Regions from separate parts of the Pseudoalteromonas distincta genome, predicted to be linked through region 2. Evidence: predicted binding sites of a transcription regulator. Region 2 holds the regulator's gene; the other holds the start of a gene.
What was found. The regulator MetJ, encoded in region 2, represses methionine synthesis genes. The targets are predictions, from matches to a motif close to TAGACGTCTAGACGTCTA.
Positions count from the first base shown of each region.

Region 1: FFU37_RS02435 (methylenetetrahydrofolate reductase) is a predicted target of MetJ. The motif match lies at 5,317-5,334, and genes of this name have one in related genera.

Region 1 is NZ_CP040558.1:539,961-550,408, forward strand. It holds gene FFU37_RS02410 (CPBP family intramembrane glutamic endopeptidase) at 1-707, opposite strand, end outside; gene FFU37_RS02415 (DUF3581 domain-containing protein) at 820-1,521, shown strand; gene FFU37_RS02420 (DEAD/DEAH box helicase) at 1,698-2,945, shown strand; gene FFU37_RS02425 (sensor domain-containing diguanylate cyclase) at 3,005-3,985, shown strand; gene FFU37_RS02430 (hypothetical protein) at 4,002-4,199, shown strand; gene FFU37_RS02435 (methylenetetrahydrofolate reductase) at 4,317-5,273, opposite strand; gene FFU37_RS02440 (M16 family metallopeptidase) at 5,524-8,406, shown strand; gene FFU37_RS02445 (helix-turn-helix transcriptional regulator) at 8,519-8,839, opposite strand; gene FFU37_RS02450 (hypothetical protein) at 8,844-9,251, opposite strand; gene cysE (serine O-acetyltransferase) at 9,811-10,448, shown strand, end outside.
Region 2 is NZ_CP040558.1:119,426-129,873, forward strand. It holds gene FFU37_RS00490 (methyl-accepting chemotaxis protein) at 1-619, shown strand, start outside; gene FFU37_RS00495 (gamma-butyrobetaine hydroxylase family protein) at 649-1,023, opposite strand; gene hslU (ATP-dependent protease ATPase subunit HslU) at 1,086-2,414, opposite strand; gene hslV (ATP-dependent protease subunit HslV) at 2,426-2,944, opposite strand; gene FFU37_RS00510 (SPOR domain-containing protein) at 3,024-3,551, opposite strand; gene priA (primosomal protein N') at 3,572-5,758, opposite strand; gene rpmE (50S ribosomal protein L31) at 5,989-6,204, shown strand; gene FFU37_RS00525 (malic enzyme-like NAD(P)-binding protein) at 6,731-7,972, shown strand; gene metJ (met regulon transcriptional regulator MetJ) at 8,039-8,359, opposite strand; gene metB (cystathionine gamma-synthase) at 8,649-9,896, shown strand; gene metL (bifunctional aspartate kinase/homoserine dehydrogenase II) at 10,379-10,448, shown strand, end outside.

The DNA of each region.
Region 1 (10,448 bases), 420 kb from region 2:
ATATGCGCCAAAGCAAACACTGCAGCTGTCATTATTGGGGCAAGTAGCGCTAGGCGAGTAGATGTGATTATTTGGCTAAGTTTGGTTTGTAATAAACCTCTAAACAAAGCTTCCTCAGCTACACAGGTAAATAAAAGATTAATAGCAATAAAGGCTAACCAAAAGTTGGGCACTTTTGGGTTAAAGCTTACAAGTCCAAGTGTTAAAGCCGCAGTGAGCGAAGCTAAAACAGTAGCAATAATTATAAAAATAGGTTGTTTAACGTTTAATGGGCCTGCTTTATTAGAGTCTGCTTTTAAAGCTTTTTTATTCGAATAAAAGTAAGCACAAAGGAATAACCCAGCCATAGCTTTATCAAAATTAGCATAAAGGGTAAAAGCAATCGCATCGCTTGTAATACGCTCATCTATAACAATAGGGAGGTTATTAAAACCAGGCACCCAATGAAGTGCTAATGCCAGTGAGGAAATTATAAAAACAGTACTTAAAATAGCGCGTATTATTGCCCACTTTGCATTTAGCACACAGTAGTATAAAACAACGTAAAGCCCAGTGCTGAGCAGAGCATACAAATTTACATAACCTTGAAAATACCCACTTACTACACTTAAAGCCATTAAGTAGTGCCAAAGGGGTTGCCGCATTATTGATATTTTGCAGTACGGAAAAACACATATAATTGATAGTGCTAATAAATAAAAGGTCATTGTTTTTTATTACTCTGTTTTATTTAGCCATTAATCTAACAGATTCGACCTCTCAATATTTTTTTTCTGGTAATATAGATAGGTTATAAGCAGTTTAAGCAGTGAACAAACTATGTTAAGTCCTTTTTTTCAGCAGCATGCTGATTATGTTTCTATCTCTCGTGAGCAGGGTTGTCGCTTCGCTAAATGCGTTGCTGACGATTACAATCCACTTCATGACAAAGATGCCAAAAAGTTTTGCGCGCCAGGAGACTTACTTTTTTCATTGGTACTAGACCGCTACGGTATTAGTGAACAAATGGAATTTACTTTTGCCGGTATGGTTGATGAAAACACCAAACTACATTTCCCTGAGGGAGCAGATGAGTTTGATGTTACCAATGGCGAAAAAGTAATTTTAAAGGTAAAGCGCAGCGGTAAAACCAGCCAATGCCCAGCACTAACTAATAGTCTAATAAAAAATTATGTTGAGTTTTCTGGTACAACTTTTCCGCATGTAATTATTCCATTAATGGGCAAGCAAGAGGTAATGATAAACCCTGCGCGCCCAATGGTAATTTACGAATCAATGCTTATCAATCTTGATAACCTTGATATTACAGCGCCGACACTTGAATTTGCAGAGCCAAGCTTTGAGTACACTGGTAAGCGCGGAAAAATTACACTACGTTTTAACCTGTTAGAAAACGGCGTTAAAGTGGGTAGTGGTGAAAAGCACATGGTGGTTTCGGGTATTCGCGAATACTGCCAAGCAACAGTTGACGATTTAATAGCGTTTTACAACGAACGTAAAGCGACACTAAAGCCAGCTTAAAGCTACAGCAAATTAAAAAAGGCGCTAAATACAACAGTTATTTAGCGCCTTTTTTATTGTTTTAGCGCTAAAGCGAAAGAGAGCAATCACGATTAAATACTTTTCTGGACTGGTTAATTTACGCAGTACAGTAATATGCGTACAATAGCGCTCTTTGTTATTTTAAAGCTAAGCCTATGTCTGCCACTACGTTCTCATCACTTAATCTCGACCCGTTATTATTAACAGCGATTGAGCAAAATAATTACACTCAGCCTACCGCAATTCAGATTAAAACTATTCCGCCTATTTTAGCCGGAAGTGATGTAATGGGCAGCGCGCAAACAGGTACGGGTAAAACCGCCGCCTTTGTTTTACCTATATTACATAAGCTTTTGAATACCCCTAAAAAAGATGAGCAAGGCCTTGCCCGCGTTGTAATTTTAACGCCAACACGAGAGCTTGCTCAGCAAGTATTTGCCAGCTTTGAAAAGTACGCACAAGGCACTAACATCAATGGTGCTTTAGCCTATGGTGGTGCAAGTATTGGCCCTCAAATAAAAGCACTTAAAACAGCACAAGTTATAGTGGCCACACCAGGGCGTTTGCTTGATCATATAGTTAAAGGCAGTGTGGTACTTTCAAGCGTAGACTCTTTAGTGTTTGACGAAGCCGACCGCATGCTTGATATGGGCTTTATTGATGAAATTAGACGTATATTGCGACATATACCGGGCGATCGCCAAACTTTACTCTTTTCAGCTACGTTTGATGACAGCGTGTTTGAACTCAGTAAAAAACTACTTAAAAACCCAGAGCTAATTGAAGTTGATAAACGTAACTCAGCTGCGGTTGAAGTAGAGCAAGTTATTTACGCTGTAGATGAAGACCGTAAGCGCGAACTTGTATCGCATATGATTGGCATGAAAAACTGGCGCCAAGTGCTTATTTTTACGCGCACAAAACAAATGGCCGATCAGCTCGCTAAAGAAATGTGTAAAGACGGTTTAAAAACCGAATCAATCCATGGCGATAAATCGCAAGGCGCACGTGACCGTGCACTGCAAAACTTTAAAGAAGGTATTACACGCGTACTTGTTGCAACCGATGTCGCTGCGCGTGGTTTAGATATTTCTACACTTAGATACGTAATTAATTTTGAACTGCCGTACATTGCCGAGGATTATGTGCACCGTATTGGCCGTACAGGTCGCGCTGGTGAACAAGGGCTTGCTATGTCATTGGTAAGTCTTGATGAGCAATGGCTGCTAGAAGAAATTGAAGTATTACTCGATACGCGTTTAACGCCGCAGTGGTTAGAAGGTTACGAGCCTGACTTAAATAAAAAGCCCAAAGATAATCGTAAAAATACGAATAAATCGCGAAAAGATCGCGATAAAAAACGCATTACAGGTAAAAGAGAGCCAAGTAGACGTCGTAAATAATAGCTTTTACTTTACTTTTTTGCCTATACTGGAGCTATTAAATAGCCGAGGTAAAGTTAATGTTTGAAACTGATAAATGGGCATTCTCTGGTGTTGATGGCCAAATATCTTTGCATAAATGGCAAAAAACAATGGACCTTATCACGGGGCTTTTTTCAGCCCCGTCTGGTTATATAGTTCAGGCAACAAGCAAAGGCTATCGCGTTGTTATTAGAAATAACGAAGGTGGCTCAAGCTTTGAAACCAACCCGATACTTCCCCCTCAAACACCTCTTTTTTGTCGGCACGTCGCTGAAACTAATAATATTTTATATGTTAATGATGCAAGCAATAACGATGCATGGAACACCCTACCAGAAGTAGTTGAGGATGGCGTTGAATCCTACCTAGGCTTACCTATTCATTGGCCAGAAGGTGAAGTATTTGGCACGCTATGCTTAAAAGACACTAAAATAACTAGCTATACCGATGAATACTTTGAGCTCATAGAGCAACTACGCGATTTAATTGAAGACGACCTAGCGCTTGTTTACAGCTATGAACAAATGCGCGAAATAGCCATGTTAGACTCATTAACAGATATTTATAATCGCCGAGCACTTAACTTACTAGCTCAGCAAAAGCTTAATTTAGCACTGCGTTTGGGATTCGACGTATGTTGCTTGTTTATAGATATAAACGACTTTAAAAAATTAAACGACACCTTTGGTCATGAAGTAGGTGACAAAGCCTTAATTATTTTGGCTGATACGCTAAAAAACCATTTAAGAGATGCCGACATAGTAGGGCGTTTAGGTGGTGATGAGTTTGTTGCAGTAATGCAATTAAGTGATAAAAGCAAAATTAACTACATTATGGATAAAATTTCGACTGAGTATACAAATGCTTTACTAAAAGAAGGTGTTTGCGATTTATCGCTCAGCATTGGTTATAGTTTTACTAATAAACAAAAGCAGCCCTTTGAAGCGCTATTGAATGATGCCGACCACGCAATGTATAAAAATAAACAAGCGTATAGGCTCGCTAAAAAAGCACAATAATAAAAGGAAGTTCGTCATGACTCATGCCACAAAAACTTGGCTGGTTTTTTCTGCGATAGGTTTTATTTTTTCATTAGCAATAATAAGCTTATTTGAAGCGCTTCCTAGCATTAGATTTATATCTGATGAGGGAATTATTTTTGGTGTTATGTGCTCCTCTATGGGGTTTGCCTTAAAAAGGCTTGAGAGTAATAACCAAAAAGAGCTTCAATGAATAGCTTAAGCTGCAAATTTTTACTTGTACTTATTAATTTATTTTTCAAAGTACGGACATAAAAAAGCAAGCCATGAGGCTTGCCAAGAAGGGTGTTAATTAGCTCTTACCTAGCCTTTAAGCTATTAGCTTTTCCGCAAGGTTTAATTCCATAATGGCCTTTAATAAACGGTATAGGTTAATTGACGCATCAATTTCTTCTTTACGGTTTGTTAAGCTTTCAATATTTAAGCCCAGTGGCACGTCTAGGTGCGCACAGCTTTTAAGTATTAGGTCGAGGTTTTCGCGGCAAATACGGACCGATTCGCTTAATGTATTGTCTGCATCAAGCATGCGCCATTTAGTTGCCTCTGGCACTGAGATACCCAACCATTGCATAAACTCTAAGGTTTTTTCGCCGCCGCATGGGGTAAACGTTAATATAATACGTTGAGGTGTAATCCCTTTTGCTTTACATGTACGTGCGTAGCTAGTAATTAACTCTATAGTAGCTTGTGCGTCGTAAACAGCTTGCGATATAAAAAACTGACAACCTTGTGCTGTTTTTTCTATTAATCGTTCGTGCTCATTTCGTTTACTTGAATGGCGCTCGGCAATCGTAACGCCACCTAAAAAGAAATCATCTGATTGCTCAGCCAATGCTTTATACGCATCTGGCAGGCTTAGCTTTATATCGCCTATCGATGATGGGCTACCTACTAAAACAACATTTTGTAAATCGTAGTCGTTTTTAGTTTCACTTAGCCAATCTTTAAATTCGCCTACGCCACGCTGCGCCACACTTTTATAAGTAATCACATCTTGTGCAGATAAATTACGAAGTAAATGGCTGTATTCACGCGGATCAACGGTTTGTTTAAACGCAAATGGACGGTCTTGATTAGTTCGGCTGCTTTCGTCTTGAATGTCGTAAATTATCACGCCGTCGTATTCAATTTCGTGTAAGCGACCTAATAGCTTTTCTGCAATGGTTTTTAATTGCGCTTTATCGGTGCCAATTTTAGGCGGGGTAGTACCAATAAGATAAACACCTTGATTGGTGTCCACTATCTTCTCTTTTAGTGATAAAGCCATAATCCTCATTCCAGCTAAGTTTGTTTTGATGGATTTAATATAGCAGCCATTTAGACGTCTAGATAGATTTATTTAATGAAAGTTTTTCAATTAACATGATGTTTATTCATAGTGCTTGTTCCCATTATTTATAATTGACACAGTTGTTTACATAATAAATTCCCTTGGGGCTCTTATATTTATTGGCTTTGGGGCATAATTAAAGAGTTAAATCTGACAACAAATTTGCTCAATTTAAAAAGGGACAACAATGAAATTTAAATTATTAGCAACCAGCTTAGCGGTATCGCTGGCGTTAACAGGTTGCGCCATGCAACAAAACCAAAGCACGCAAACAACAGCACAACAAGAACAAGTAAATAAAGCTGATGACCGTGTTTTTTCACAAGATTACTTAATTGAAGAGCTAGAAAACGGCTTACGTGTCATGGTTGTTAAAACCGATTACCCTGATGTCGTATCGCTGCAAATTCCGGTATCGGTTGGATCGCGTAACGAAGTTGAAGAGGGTAAAACAGGCTTTGCTCACTTTTTTGAACACATGATGTTTAAAGGCTCACAAAAATACCCTGAAGATGTGTACTCAGACATATTAAAAAATTCAGGTGTTGATAACCGCGCTTATACAACAAACGATTACACAAATTACCATTTAAACTTTTCAAAGCAGCATCTTGATAAAGTACTTGAGCTTGAAGCTGATATTTTTCAAAACTTAACTTACACCGAAGAGCAATTTAGAACCGAAGCACAAACGGTAAAAGGTGAGTACTTAAAAAACAACGCGAGTCCAATTCGTAAATTATTAAGCGCTGTACGCGAAGAAGCGTTTGATAAGCACACGTATAAACACACCACTATGGGCTTTTTTAAAGACATAGAAGCCATGCCAGATCAAATGGCGTACGGGAAAGAGTTTTTTGCTAAATTTTATAAACCTGAGTATGTGTCACTTGTTATTGTGGGCGATGTAGACCCACAAGCAACAATGGCAATGGTTAAAAAGCATTGGGGCAGCTGGAAAAAGGGTAACTATGTTGCTGACATTAAAGCAGAACCTGTTCAACAAGCACCAAAATATTTGCACCAGCAAGATGAAGCGCTACCAGGGCATTGGTTACTTGTATCTTACAAAGGCGCTGCGTGGGAGCCTGCTAAAAAAGACAGAGCGGCACTAGATTTAATCTCACAGCTTTATTTTTCAAGTAATTCAGATTTATATCAAGAGCTAGTGGTCGACAAACAAATTGCCAGCCAAATGTTTACCTATAACCCAGAGACTAAAGATCCGGGTTTATTACACGTATTTGTTAAAGTAGAAAACGCAGACGATTTAGCCACTGCGCGCGATGCCATTAATCGAACTTATGCAAAAGCACGCACTGAGCTTGTTGATGAGCAAAAGCTCAGTGATTTAAAATCGAATCTTAAATACAGCTTTATTAATGGCTTAGATTCGTCGCAAGCGATTGCATCAACCCTTGCCAGCTACATGCATTTTGAGCGCGATCCTGAGGTTATAAACCAGCTGTATAAATCGGCAGATAACATCACCAGCGCAGATATCAAAGCCGTTGCTAATAAATACTTTACTGATAACGCACGTACCACATTAACAATGTCGGCACTTGATAAAGCCCCAGGTTTTGAGCAAGAAGTTAATTTAAATGCGCTTACTGCAAAGCTTGAACAAGCACCTGCGAAGCCTGCATTTAAAGTACTTGATAAAACCAATAGCTCGCCATTAATCGATGTTAACTTTTTATTCAATACCGGCGCGGCTGCCGACCCACAAGGTAAAAAAGGTGTTGCTGCACTCACTGCGGCTATGCTTGCACAAGGTGGCTCAGAGGCGACAAGCTATAAAGATATTCAAAAAGCACTTTATCCGCTTGCGGGTAGCTTTGGCTATCAAATAGATAAAGAAATGCTGTCGTTCCAAGGGCGCATTCATAAAGACAATGCAGCGCAGTGGTATTCACTTGTGAGCGATCAATTATTAAACCCAGGCTTTAGAGACGATGACTTTAAACGCCTTAAAAAAGAAATGATCGATGGTATTAAATCAGGCTTAAAAGCATCTAACGATGAAGAGCTAGGTAAAGAAGTGCTATACAGTGCACTTTACAAAAATCACCCTTACGAAAGTTACAACTACGGTGATATTTCGGATTTAGAAGCGTTGACACTAGATGATGTTAAAGCGTTTTATAACAGCGAGCTTACGCAATCTAAACTCACGGTTGGCTTAATTGGGGCTGTGCCTGCAAACCTTAGAGCTAAAATGATGAGCGATTTTGCAACGCTACCAAAGGGTGAGCAAAGCCGTTTAAGTATTCCTGATGCGCCAGCGCTTAAAGGTCATCATGCAACTATTGTAGAAAAGTCAGCGCAATCGACGGCGGTATCGTTTGGTTTCCCTATTGATACAATTAGAAGTAGCGAAGACTGGACAGCCCTTTGGCTTGTGCGTTCGTACTTTGGTGAGCACCGTAGTTCTAACAGCTTTTTATATGAGCGCATTCGTGAAACTCGCGGCATGAACTATGGCGATTACGCATACATTGAATACTTTCCACGTGGTATGTTTCAAACCAAGCCAGATGCAAACCTAGGGCGCTCAGAGCAAATATTTCAAGTGTGGTTACGCCCACTTCGCTCTAATAACGATGCGCACTTTGCAACACGTACCGCTTTGTTTGAGCTAGATAAGCTAATTAAAAATGGTATGAGCGAAGACGACTTTGAAGCTACGCGTAACTTTTTAATTAACTTTGTGCCGCAAATGGTTGCAAGTCAAAATCGCCAATTAGGTTACGCGCTTGATAGCGAATTTTACAACATTGATAGCTTTGTAAGTTACGTAACTAATAAACTTAAAACGCTAACGCTTGCTGATGTTAATCGCGTTATTAAAGAAAACTTACAAACAGACAATGTTCACTATGTATTTATTACTGGTGACGGCGCTGATATGCAAAAACGTTTAGCATCGCAGCAAACATCGCCAATGATTTACAACACTAATAAACCTGCTGAGTTGGTTGCTGAGGATAAAGTAATTGCTGATTATAAATTAGCAATTCCTGCAAAAAATATTGAAGTGATGAAAGTCGATAAAGTATTTCAATAATTTAAGCAGTTTTTAAACTATCTTTAAATGTATAAAAAATGCCCCAGTGCTTAAAGCTCTGGGGCATTTTTATATTAATACTTTAAGCGAAAGCATAGGCTTGTTACTAATATCATAAGCTAGTTATTAATAGCATACAGCCAACTCCGAGTGTAAAGCTAATTAAAGAGCTTATAGCAATAGCTACAATAAACTTTTGCGTTGATTGGGCTTTAACCGTTTCATCTTCTTCTAAGTCGTCCAATTTTATGAGCTCGCCTTGGCGCACTTCAAATACTGCGCATAAAGCCATTGTGGTTTCTTTTGATGCCGCACCTTCTTTTTCTACACGCTGAACGGTACGTAAGCTTACATCGCAGGCATCGGCAAGTTGCTGTTGCGTCCAATTAAATTGCTGCCTAAGTTCTTTTATTGTTTTAGGGTTAAGTTGCATGCGTTTATTTACCTACCACTAAGTCAATTAGCGCAAAGGTTGAATACCCACCTAAGTATCCGGCAAGTACACAGGCAGAAAAAAAGAGGACGGCTCTTTTCGGATCTTTAATAAAAGGAAGTACAGTTTGTTCTTGCTGCTTTATTTGCTCATTATTTTTAAAAAAAGTACATTCAAGCTTGCCAGTGATAATATTTAGCATGTGATATTTAACTTGGTAGTTATGTTCGTTAAATTCAAATGTATGCGTGCTTTTTCTACCAACGCTACGCTTACTACTAACTAAATCGTCGTTGACGTAGATTTCTTCTTTGCCTGTAAAGTAGCTGCCAAAACAGGCTATTTGATTGTCGCCATCTTGAAAGTAAAATTTGTAACCTAATTTTTTTGTATTTAATATATCGTTTTTCATCATCGTTATCCTTGTTGAGTTGATGATGCTAATTTAGCGTTTGTTTTTGTTATTTACGCCGTCAGCTGTACGCCAGTGTGTATTTTGACATATGACAGGATAACTGTCATATGTTGTTAACTACTGATTTTTATTAATTTATTATATTTTAAGTATGCATTGGTCATTTTAGCTACTGTCGTATAACTTAATCTAAAGAATGGGTACGTATTTAAAATATCATTTCTGGGTGCTAGGGCGTGTTGAACTCTGTGGATTGAAATTTGTTCAATCCAAGGGAGATTTAATCGCGGCGCGAGGTTTGTAACCTAGTGGGCTCGATAACTGCTCCTGCGTTATTCTACTGACTTACATCCCTGTAAGAATAAGTAAAAACCGAACAAAGCTTCCGCGTATTGCTCACGCCTCTTACCTACATCCGTGTAGGCAACAAAGAGTTAATCGTCCCTAGTTATATCTAATAACCAGAACAAATAACTAAGGGATTAACACCTTGATGGCTAAATCCGTTAGACTTGGGAAAAGGCTATTTTATATCAACTTAAGGCAGTGCAGTATTATGCGTCATGCAATTTGGCAACAGCTTCGCGACGAAGCTAACGATGTAGTAAAACGTGAACCATTATTAGCAAGTCATGTTTATTCATGTGTTTTAAATCATGATTGTTTAGGTTCGGCATTGAGCTTTATTGTTGCCAATAAGTTGGCTGATGCGGTGGTATCTGCATTCACTATCCGAGAGCTGTTTGACCAAGCATTTGTAAAATGTGACCGTATGCTATCTTTTGTTGCTGAGGATATTAAAGCGGTAAAAGACCGCGACCCTGCATCAGAAACCTATCTTACGGTTATATTAAATCTAAAAGGTTTTCATGCGATTCAGGCGCACCGTTTGGCTAATTGCTTGTGGCAACAAAACCGCAAAGAGCTAGCGCGCTTTATTCAAAGCCGTAACTCTGAAGTGTTTGGGGTCGATATTCACCCTGCATGTAAAGTGGGTAAAGGCATTATGTTTGACCACGCAACCGGTATTGTTATTGGTGAAACAGCGGTAATTGAAGATAACGTATCAATTTTGCAATCTGTAACGCTTGGCGGTACAGGCAATGAGCAGGGCGATCGTCATCCCAAAATTAGAGCGGGCGTATTAATTGGCGCCGGCGCTAAAGTACTGGGTAATATTGAAGTAGGTGAGGG
Region 2 (10,448 bases):
GCGTAGTGAAGTAGATTCTACCGTTAAGCACATTAGGGCCCTATCTGATTCGCTGGGGAATGCATCAAATGTAGTGTCGCAACTTGAAAAAGATGGTGAAACAATTGGTTCAGTGCTTGATGTAATTCGAGCGATTGCAGATCAAACAAATTTACTTGCACTTAATGCGGCAATAGAAGCGGCCCGTGCTGGTGAGTATGGTCGTGGTTTTGCTGTTGTTGCAGATGAGGTTCGTTCATTAGCAAAGCGTACTCAAGAGTCTACAAGTGAGATTGAAGGTATTATAAGTACCTTACAACAGCGTACTCAAGAAGTGGTGAGTATTATGCACAAATGTCGCTCTCAAGGTGATGAAAGTGCCTCACAAGCAATTAAAGCTGGTGAGCTATTGGGCGCAATTACTGAGGATGTACAAACAATAATGGAAATGAGCTCTCAAATAGCAGTTGCTATTGATGAGCAAAGCCAAGTGGCATCAGAGGTTAATAAAAATGTAGTAAGAATTCGCGATATTGCACAAGACGCAACTGAACATGCTGCTAACAATGCGCAAACAAGTGAAGAGGTCTCTGAGCAGGCTCGCGTTCTGTTCACTGCAATTGATAAATTTAAGGTTTAATAACGCTTAATAGAACGGGCCTATAAAGTTTAAGGAACAAATTTTATAGGCACGCTATCTTTACTTTTTTCGTGTTCAGTTACCCGCGCTAAATATTCACTCCACAATGTATCTTGTTGCTGTTGTAGTTTTTCAAAGTAGCGCCAGCTAAATAGTCCGCTGTTATGGCCATCGTCAAAATCTAAACGAAGTGCGTAATGCCCAACAGGTACAATACTTTTTATTCCTACAGCTTGCTTATTAAGTACTAGCTTCATTGGGCCAGAGCCATGGCCCTGCACTTCAGCTGAAGGGGAGTGTACACGTAAAAACTCACAGCTAAATACAGCTTTACTGTCATCATCAAAGTAAACATCTAGATTTTTACTTACACTGTGGTAATGCACTTTTGTTACGTGTTTCATTTAATATATCCCATTAAAAAGCCCCCAATTTGGAGGCTTTTAGTATAACGTTTATATTCGTTTTATAGAATAAAGCGGCTTAAGTCTTCATCTTCAACAAGTGCACCTAAGTGTTTTTCAACATAAGCGGCGTCGATTACTAATGACGAGCCTGCTTTTTCAGAAGCATCGTATGAAATTTCTTCCATCAATCTTTCCATTACAGTGTGTAGACGACGAGCACCGATGTTTTCGGTTTTCTCGTTAACTTGCCAAGCTGCTTTGGCAATACGCTCAATTGCATCGTCGCTAAACTCAATCGATACCTGCTCAGTTTTAAGCAGCTCTCGTTGTTGCTCGGTAAGCGATGCATGAGGCTCTGTAAGGATGCGTTTAAAGTCATCTGCAGTAAGTGCTTCAAGTTCTACTCGAATAGGTAAGCGGCCCTGTAGCTCTGGGATCATATCTGATGGCTTTGCCATCTGAAACGCACCAGAGGCAATAAACAGCATATGGTCAGTTTTAACCATTCCGTGCTTAGTATTTACAGTTGAACCTTCAATTAGCGGTAGTAAGTCGCGCTGAACACCTTCTCGGCTCACATCTGGGCCTGACGAATCGCCGCGCTTACAAATTTTGTCTATTTCATCAATAAACACAATACCGTTTTGCTCTACTGCAAAAATAGCTTGTTCTTTTAGCTCTTCAGGATTTACTAATTTAGCGGCTTCTTCTTCCGTTAATAGTTTGAAGGCTTCTTTGATTTTTAGTTTACGCTTAGTGCGCTTATCGCCGCCCATGTTTTGAAACATGCTTTGTAGCTGGTTGGTCATATCTTCCATACCAGGAGGCGCCATAATTTCTACGTTTGGTTGTGCTTGTGCTAAATCGATTTCAATTTCTTTATCGTCTAGCTGACCTTCACGTAGCTTTTTACGGAACGCTTGGCGAGTTGATGAGTTATCATCACGCTGCGTTTCGCCGTATTGATCTTTCGCTGGTGGTAAAAGGGCATCTAAAATGCGCTCTTCTGCTGCTTCTTCGGCGCGATGTTTAAATTTCTTAGTCTGCTGTTCGCGAGTCATTTTAATTGATACATCGACTAAATCGCGGATGATAGTCTCAACTTCTTTACCAACATAGCCAACTTCAGTGAACTTAGTCGCTTCTACTTTAATAAAGGGTGCGTTAGCAAGTTTTGCTAATCGGCGGGCAATTTCTGTTTTACCTACACCGGTTGGACCAATCATTAAAATGTTTTTTGGTGTAACTTCGCTGCGTAAATCTTCTTTTAGTTGCATGCGACGCCAGCGGTTACGAAGTGCGATAGCCACTGCTTTTTTTGCTTTAGCCTGACCTATAATGTGCTGATCTAGCTCGTGAACAATTTCTCTTGGGGTCATATCAGACATGATAGTTCCTATTATAATTCTTCGATTGTTTGGAAGTTATTAGTAAATACGCAGATGTTGCCTGCAATAGTTAAGCTTTTCTCTACTATTTCACGAGCGCTTAAATCTGTATTTTCTAAAAGGGCGGTTGCCGCTGATTGTGCAAAGTTACCACCACTGCCAATTGCAATTAGGTCGTTTTCAGGTTGAACCACATCGCCATTACCGGTAATAATTAAAGAGGCTGTTTCGTCTGCTACAGCGAGCAGAGCTTCGAGTTTTCGAAGTGCACGGTCGCTGCGCCAATCTTTAGCCATTTCTACTGCGGCTTTAGTTAGGTTTCCTTGGTGCATTTCTAATTTGCTTTCGAAGCGTTCGAAAAGAGTGAAGGCATCAGCAGTACCACCGGCAAAACCAGCGATTACTTTGCCATTATAAAGACGTCGAACTTTACGGGCGTTGCCCTTCATTACGGTATTACCAAGAGACACTTGGCCATCGCCGCCAATTACAACCTTGTCGCCACGGCGTACACTTACGATAGTAGTCATGTTATTCCTCATCATCGAGCTGCAGAGGCAACTCGTAAAAAACGATTATGAAGAGGTTATATGGGTGAATGGTTTATTTTCAAGTCCAGCCCCAAATTCCGCAGCCGACTATTTTTACACGTTTAAGTTTGTTTTTATCACTTTCGGCTTGGCGTTTGGTTTTATAAGGGCCTAAGCGCACTTTATACCAAGTACCATTGCTGCCTTCTGCCTGTTTTATTTCAGAAATGAGGCCTGCAAATGCTATTTTAGCTTTTAGCGATTCCGCTTGTGCGTGGGTTTTAAACGAACCACACTGCATAACGTAAGGGCCTTTTTGCTCAAGTTCCTTCACTTCAACTTGAATCTCGTGGTTTCTAATTTCTTTAATAAACTCTGGTGTGCGTGGAATAACCACTTCTACTTTTGCGGGCGCAGTGGGGTTTGCTTGTTTTTCGACAAGTTTTGGATCTGCATTACTTTTAATAAACCATAATGTATAAGCAAAACCACCGACGAGTAAGATGGCTATGACAGCTAAAAGAATAGGAAATGGTTTTTTAGCGGGTGCGTTTTTTTTACTGTTTCTGCCTGCAGGCTTTTTGTTAATATAATCGTGCTGTGCCATGGTGTTATTTTGGCCTTAACCTAAATCATGTCTATAGGGTCTACGTCTAAGCTCCAGCGTACTTTTTGTGCAAGTTTACTTGAACTTAAATAATCAACCATTTGCGCAAGGTACTGATGTAATATGCGGCGATCTTGCGCTTGAATATGTAATTGAAAACGATACATACCTGCGACTTTTTCAAGTGGAGCAGGGATCGGACCGAGCAATTGTATACCAGATACCCCATTCACAGGAACCAAATCCGTCAAAAAATCGACGACTAGCTTAATGCTGTGTCCTTGTGCACGGACAATAGCCATATTTGTAATGGGTGGTAAGTCTGCATCATCGCGTTCACTCAGTGCAAAGCGAGCAAAGTCTTGGTAACCATTATTAACTAAGTCTTGTAAAAGTGGGTGTTCTGGAAAGTGTGTTTGTAATAATACTTGGCCAGGTTCCCCTGAACGCCCAGCTCGCCCCGCGACCTGAGTAACTAACTGTGCTAAATGCTCTGTCGCCCTAAAGTCGCATGAGTATAAACCGCTATCTACGTCTAAAATTATAACAAGGCTTACATCTGCAAAGTGATGGCCTTTGGCAAGCATTTGTGTGCCAACTAAAATGCGTGCACCGCCTAGGTTTATTTCATCTAGTGCTTTTTCAAGGCTGCCTTTACGGCGAGTTGAATCGCGGTCTATGCGAGTAACGGGTGTATCTGGAAACTCGGTCGATAAAAACTCTTCAATTTGCTCTGTACCTTTGCCATTTGGAAATATTTGCGTACTTCCACAATCAGGACATTGGTGAGGAACAGGGTACTGGTCGCCACAGTGATGACAAATCATTTGGCCAATCGCTTTATGAAATGTGGCGCTGGTACTGCAGCGTTTACATTCACTTAGCCAGCCACATTCATGGCAAATAAGAGTGGGTGAAAAACCTCGACGATTTAAAAAAACCATAACCTGTTTACCGCGATTTAAGTGTTGGCGCATAGTTGCAAGGCTTGCATGTGCAATACCTGCTTGGTCGGGCTGACCTTTCATATCGAGTAACTTAAATTGGTTATCTGTCGCAGTTTGCGCGCGCTCGGTTAAACTTAGTAGCTGATATTTGTTATTAATTGCTTTGTGAAGTGTTTCAAGTGCGGGTGTAGCACTGCCTAATATAAGCGGTATTTTATGCTGAAAAGCTCTGTATGCAGCTAAATCACGAGCATGGTAACGAAGGGTATCTTGTTGCTTAAATGATGAATCGTGCTCTTCATCGACAACTATCATACCGAGTTTTAAAAATGGCAGAAAAATACTCGAACGTGTGCCTATAACTATTGCACAACTGCCTTTTTCGCAAAAACGCCATGTTTGTAATCGCTCGTTGTCGGTAAGGGCTGAATGCCAAAGCATAATGGGTGTATCAGGAAAGCGGCGACGAAAACGGTTTACAGTTTGTGGTGTTAAGCCTATTTCTGGCACTAATACTAATGCTTGCTCGCCACGTTTGAGTACTTCTTCTAGGCACTGTAAATACACTTCTGTTTTACCACTGCCCGTTACGCCTTCTAATAAAAAGCTGCTAAATCCACTACTTTGATTTATTGCTGTACAAGCAACCGCTTGTTCTTTATTAAGTACAGGTTTACTTCCGACAGTTGGTGCAACGCTTTGCCATTGGTTATCATGTTCAATAGTTTGCGTAATGAGTTCTTTATCTATTAGGCTATCTATTGTTTTTTTGCTAAAGCCAAGAGCTTTTAATTCGGTTAACGATGATTTCCCCGATTGCGATAACTGCTTTAATAAATTGAGTTGTGTTTTGGCTTTTAATGACGGTACTTTTGCGCCTTTTTCTGTCAGAGCAACCATGTTAATACTGGTTTTATCTGGCGATTCACCTTGGCGAAGTGCACTCGGTAGCGCTATGTGAATAGTTTCGCCTAAGGGATAGCAATAATAGCGGGCAGTAAAGCTAAGGAGTTCTAAATGTTGGGCACTTAAAATAGGGGTATCGTCTATTACCTCTATAATATTCTTAATTTTATTTAAAGGGACGTCGGTACTGTTTTTAATGCCCAGAACAACAGCTACTTTTTTTTGATTACCAAAAGGTACTAAAACCCGCATGCCCGGTAGTATTGGGGTTGATAAGCCACTGAGCTGCTCTTCTATTTTATAATCAAAGGTGCGTGGAAGCGGGACTTTAATAGCAACTTCAACAAAACTCATAACAACTCAACCCGTAAAATTAATGCTGTAATGTACTAAAAATACCGCTAAAAACCTACTAGCAATAGTACTTGAGAAAGAGATTGTTCACTTTTTTAGCGAAAAGATAAATAAATACTTGTGCAGGGGAAGGTTGTTGGATAAAATCCGCCACCAACAAATTTGTTTTAACGACGTATGGTGCCAGACTTCGGGTTTGGAGAGCGATGCGGCCTTAACTAGAGGTTCCTATGAAAGAAGGTATTCACCCTAAGTACGAAGTAATTTCTGCAACATGTTCATGCGGAAACAAATTCGAAACTAGCTCAACTCTTTGTAAAGACATTCACTTAGACGTATGTTCTGCGTGTCACCCGTTTTACACTGGTAAGCAAAAGATTTTAGACACTGGCGGCCGTGTTGATCGCTTCAACAAGCGCTTCGGTGCACTTAGCAGCAAGAAGTAATTATTGCTGTTTAGTTAAAAAAAGCACCTTAGGGTGCTTTTTTTGTGTCTAAAATTTACCACTTCTTATCATATTTAGCTTGCTCGAGCTACATCACACCTTGCATAACTATTTCCTATTCTTATTCTGAGTATGCATAAACCTTTACAGACAAATTGATAGATATTCTCTATATTTTAAATAGTACAAATTTTAACTAGGTTGATAAAAGTAGCTAACGTGGGCTTATCTGTTTTTAAAGTAGTGTAGTAGGCTGTTATTTTAAGTTTATGATGATGCATTAAACATACATTTTTTTAATATTGTAGTAGACATAAACGCACCTCAAAACTTACTTTTTTGGTGAATTTTTATTTATCAAATGTTTATATAATCCTGCAAAGTTACTGAAAAACCTCTTAAAATTAAAGGATATAGCATATAACAGGATAGACCTGATATTGCTTGGAATTTAAAAATAATAAGGGTATCGTACCCCAAGACTCCACCTCTCACTTTAACTTAAATTGCAGGATACCATCGCGTTATGTCTGACTTTCGTGAACAAGCACTACATTATCACTCACATCCCGTACCTGGTAAAATTAGCATTGAGCTAACAAAACCAGCTGAAACAGTTCAAGACTTAGCCCTAGCTTATAGCCCAGGTGTCGCTGAGCCTGTACGTGAAATTGCCGCAGATCCTGCAAATGCATATAAATATACCGGTAAAGGTAACATGGTTGCGGTTATCACTAATGGTACTGCAATTCTCGGCTTGGGTAATTTAGGTCCTTTAGCGTCTAAACCCGTAATGGAAGGCAAGGCGTTATTGTTTAAACGTTTTGCAGGGCTTGATTCTATTGATATTGAAGTAAAGCACAAAACAACAGAAGACTTTATTAACACGGTGGCCAATATTGCTGACACATTCGGTGGTATTAACCTTGAAGATATTAAAGCACCAGAGTGTTTTGAAATTGAAAAAGCATTAATAGAGCGTTGTAGCATTCCTGTTTTTCATGACGACCAACACGGCACCGCCATTGTTACGGCTGCCGGCATGTTAAATGCGCTAGAAGTACAAGGTAAATCAATTGAAGATGCAATAATTGTATGTTTAGGTGCAGGCGCTGCTGCAGTTGCGTGTATGGAACTGTTAATTAAGTGTGGTGCACTGCGTGAACACATTTATATGCTTGACCGCAAAGGTGTTATTCATACTCGTCGCGATGATTTAAATGAATATAAACAGCTTTTTGCTAACAATACCGATAAACGCACATTGCAAGATGTAATTGCAGATGCTGATGTGTTTGTTGGTGTTTCGGGTCCTAACTTGTTAGCTGCCGAAGATTTAAAACTAATGGCAGAAAAACCGGTCGTGTTTGCATGTTCAAACCCAGATCCAGAGATCGATCCTGCACTTGCTCACGGCGCACGCAACGATTTAATTATGGCAACAGGGCGCTCTGATTACCCTAACCAGGTTAACAATGTTTTATGTTTCCCGTTTATTTTCCGTGGTGCACTTGATGTACGTGCAAGCGCGATTAACGATGAAATGAAAATTGCTGCAGTTGAGGCTATTCGTAGTATTGCCAAAGAGCCTGTACCTGCAGAAGTTTTAAAAGCCGCAGGCGTAGATAAGCTAGAGTTTGGTGCGCAGTACATTATTCCAAAACCAATGGATCCGCGTTTACTACCGCGTATAGCTAAAGCTGTAGCACTTGCTGCGGTAGAGTCGGGTGTTGCGCAAATTGACTTACCTGAAAATTATATGGCGTAATATATATAACGCTTAAACAAAAAAACCTCAGCAATGCTGAGGTTTTTTGATTAAAAAGGTAACGATTTATTCTTCGTTTAAAATAGGCACTTCTAAACCCATTTCTTGCATTATCTTTTTGACTTCTTCTGGTACTTTTTCTGCGTTGTCTTTACGTAAGTCATCGTCATTTGGTAAAGGTTGACCAGTAAAGGCATGCAAAAACGCCTCACATAGCAATTCACTATTTGTTGCATGGCGAAGGTTGTTGATTTGACGACGCGTACGCTCATCCGTTAAAACTTTTAATACATTTAGCGGGATCGAAACGGTGATCTTTTTAACTTGCTCTGATTTTTTCCCGTGTTCTGCGTATGGGTGAATATACTCACCATTCCATTTAGCCATAAGATGTATCGTTGCCTCAGATTATTAATTTCTCACACGGTATAAAAAGCGTGTAAATATGCGTGAAATTCTATCGATTTAAAAAAGATAGTCAAATAATAGATACCGATCTATCTTAATAAGCCTATTTGGGATGTAAAAATAAGCTCATTTTTGTGAGCTAAAATGTGATACTAGCAAACGCCTCTCCTAACTTTAGCCATCTAGAGCTTTAAAATGCTTTGACTTATTAAAACGGATAACTTACTCTTTTAGACGTCTAAACATCCAAATTAATCAGGTGACGAATATGAGCGAAAAAAACAAAGCGACCATTGCTGTACGTAACGGCGTTGATGCTGATAAACATCATGGTGCAGTGGTGCCGCCAATTTATTTATCAACGACTTATTCGTTTGCCGACTTTGATACCAAGCGTGAGTATGATTATGGGCGCAGTGGTAACCCTAATCGTGATATTTTAGCAGAGACGCTTGCTAAGCTTGAAGGCGGCGCTCGTGGCATAATTACGGCCACTGGTATGGCTGCCGTGCATTTAGCTACTCAGCTACTTAACAGTGACGACACGTTAGTAATTCCACATGATTGTTATGGTGGTAGCTATCGTTTATTTACATCATTACAAAAACGCGGACTATTGAAGCTTGAAGTATTAGATTTAACAAAAGAAGAAAGCCTTCAACAAATTTTAGCAATTAAACCTAAGCTTATTTGGATAGAGACTCCAAGTAACCCAGTACTTCGTTTAACCGATATTAAAGCGGTTACTGATGTTGCTAAGCAATGCGGTGCATTGGTTGCCGCAGATAACACGTTTTTGTCTCCTGCCTTACAAAACCCTATTAAGTTTGGTGTAGATATTGTGGTGCATTCAACTACTAAATATATTAACGGGCACTCAGATGTAGTGGGCGGCGCTGTTATTGCTGCAACACAAGAGCTTGGTGATGAGCTTGCTTGGTGGGCAAATAATATTGGTATTACGGGCGCCCCTTTTGATAGTTATTTAACGCTTCGTGGTCTACGTACTTTAAATGTGCGCTTAAGGCAGCACCAAGAAAATGCGCTAGCAATAGCTAAGTACCTTGAAAGCTCCAATTTTGTAAGCCAAGTTTACTATCCTGGACTTGAGTCGCATCCTCAACATGAACTTGCTAAAGCACAACAACTTGGCTTTGGTGGCATGGTTAGTTTTGATATTAAAGGCGATATAAACGACGCTGCAGCATTTTTAACTAGTCTTAAAACGTTTAGTTTAGCTGAGTCACTAGGTGGCGTAGAGAGTTTAATTTGTCACCCCGCAACTATGACGCACGCAGGCATGGAGGCAAAGGCACGTTTAGAAGCGGGTGTGGGCGATACGCTTATTCGTATTTCGGTTGGGATTGAAGATATACACGATTTAATAGCTGACTTTGAACGAGTATTTGAACTTGTAAAACCAGGGCAAAATAAAAATGTTGGCCGTGTAGGCAAAGGTGCTGGCACTTCTGGTGGAAACGTTAAATTAAGTGCAGCCCGTCCAGCGCTTTGGTAAGTAATACCAATCCGCAATAATACCTAGGGCGTGTTGATCTTTGGTGGGTGAATTTGCAGCAGTATGTTTGGTTTTTAGGCAAGGCGGAGCCTATGTAGTGTGGTTATTCCCCATGAATAGGCGATAACGCAGCATAAATACCAAACATGCGCTGCCCTTTGGGTTCTTTCTAGGGACGATTAACTCTTTGTTGCCTACATGGATGTAGGTAAGGGGCGTGAGCAGGACGCGGAAGCTTTGCTCGGTTTTTACTTAGCCCACTAGGTTACAAACCTCGCGCCGCGATTTAATCTTCCTTGGATTGAACAAATTTCAATCCACAAAGATCAACACGCCCTAATCAATTTGAGGGATTAAACCGCACGATAACATCGTTAAAAATTCCTAATATAGAACAACTAAATAACGAAATTTTTGCCTTGTTATCGATACGGTTTTCTTACCTCAAAATAGACAACTTAATTAAGCGAATTGGTATAAATATGGTCAATTGTGTACATAAATTTGGTGGTTCAAGCTTAAGCTCTAGTGAGCGCTATCAAAGCGTAGCTA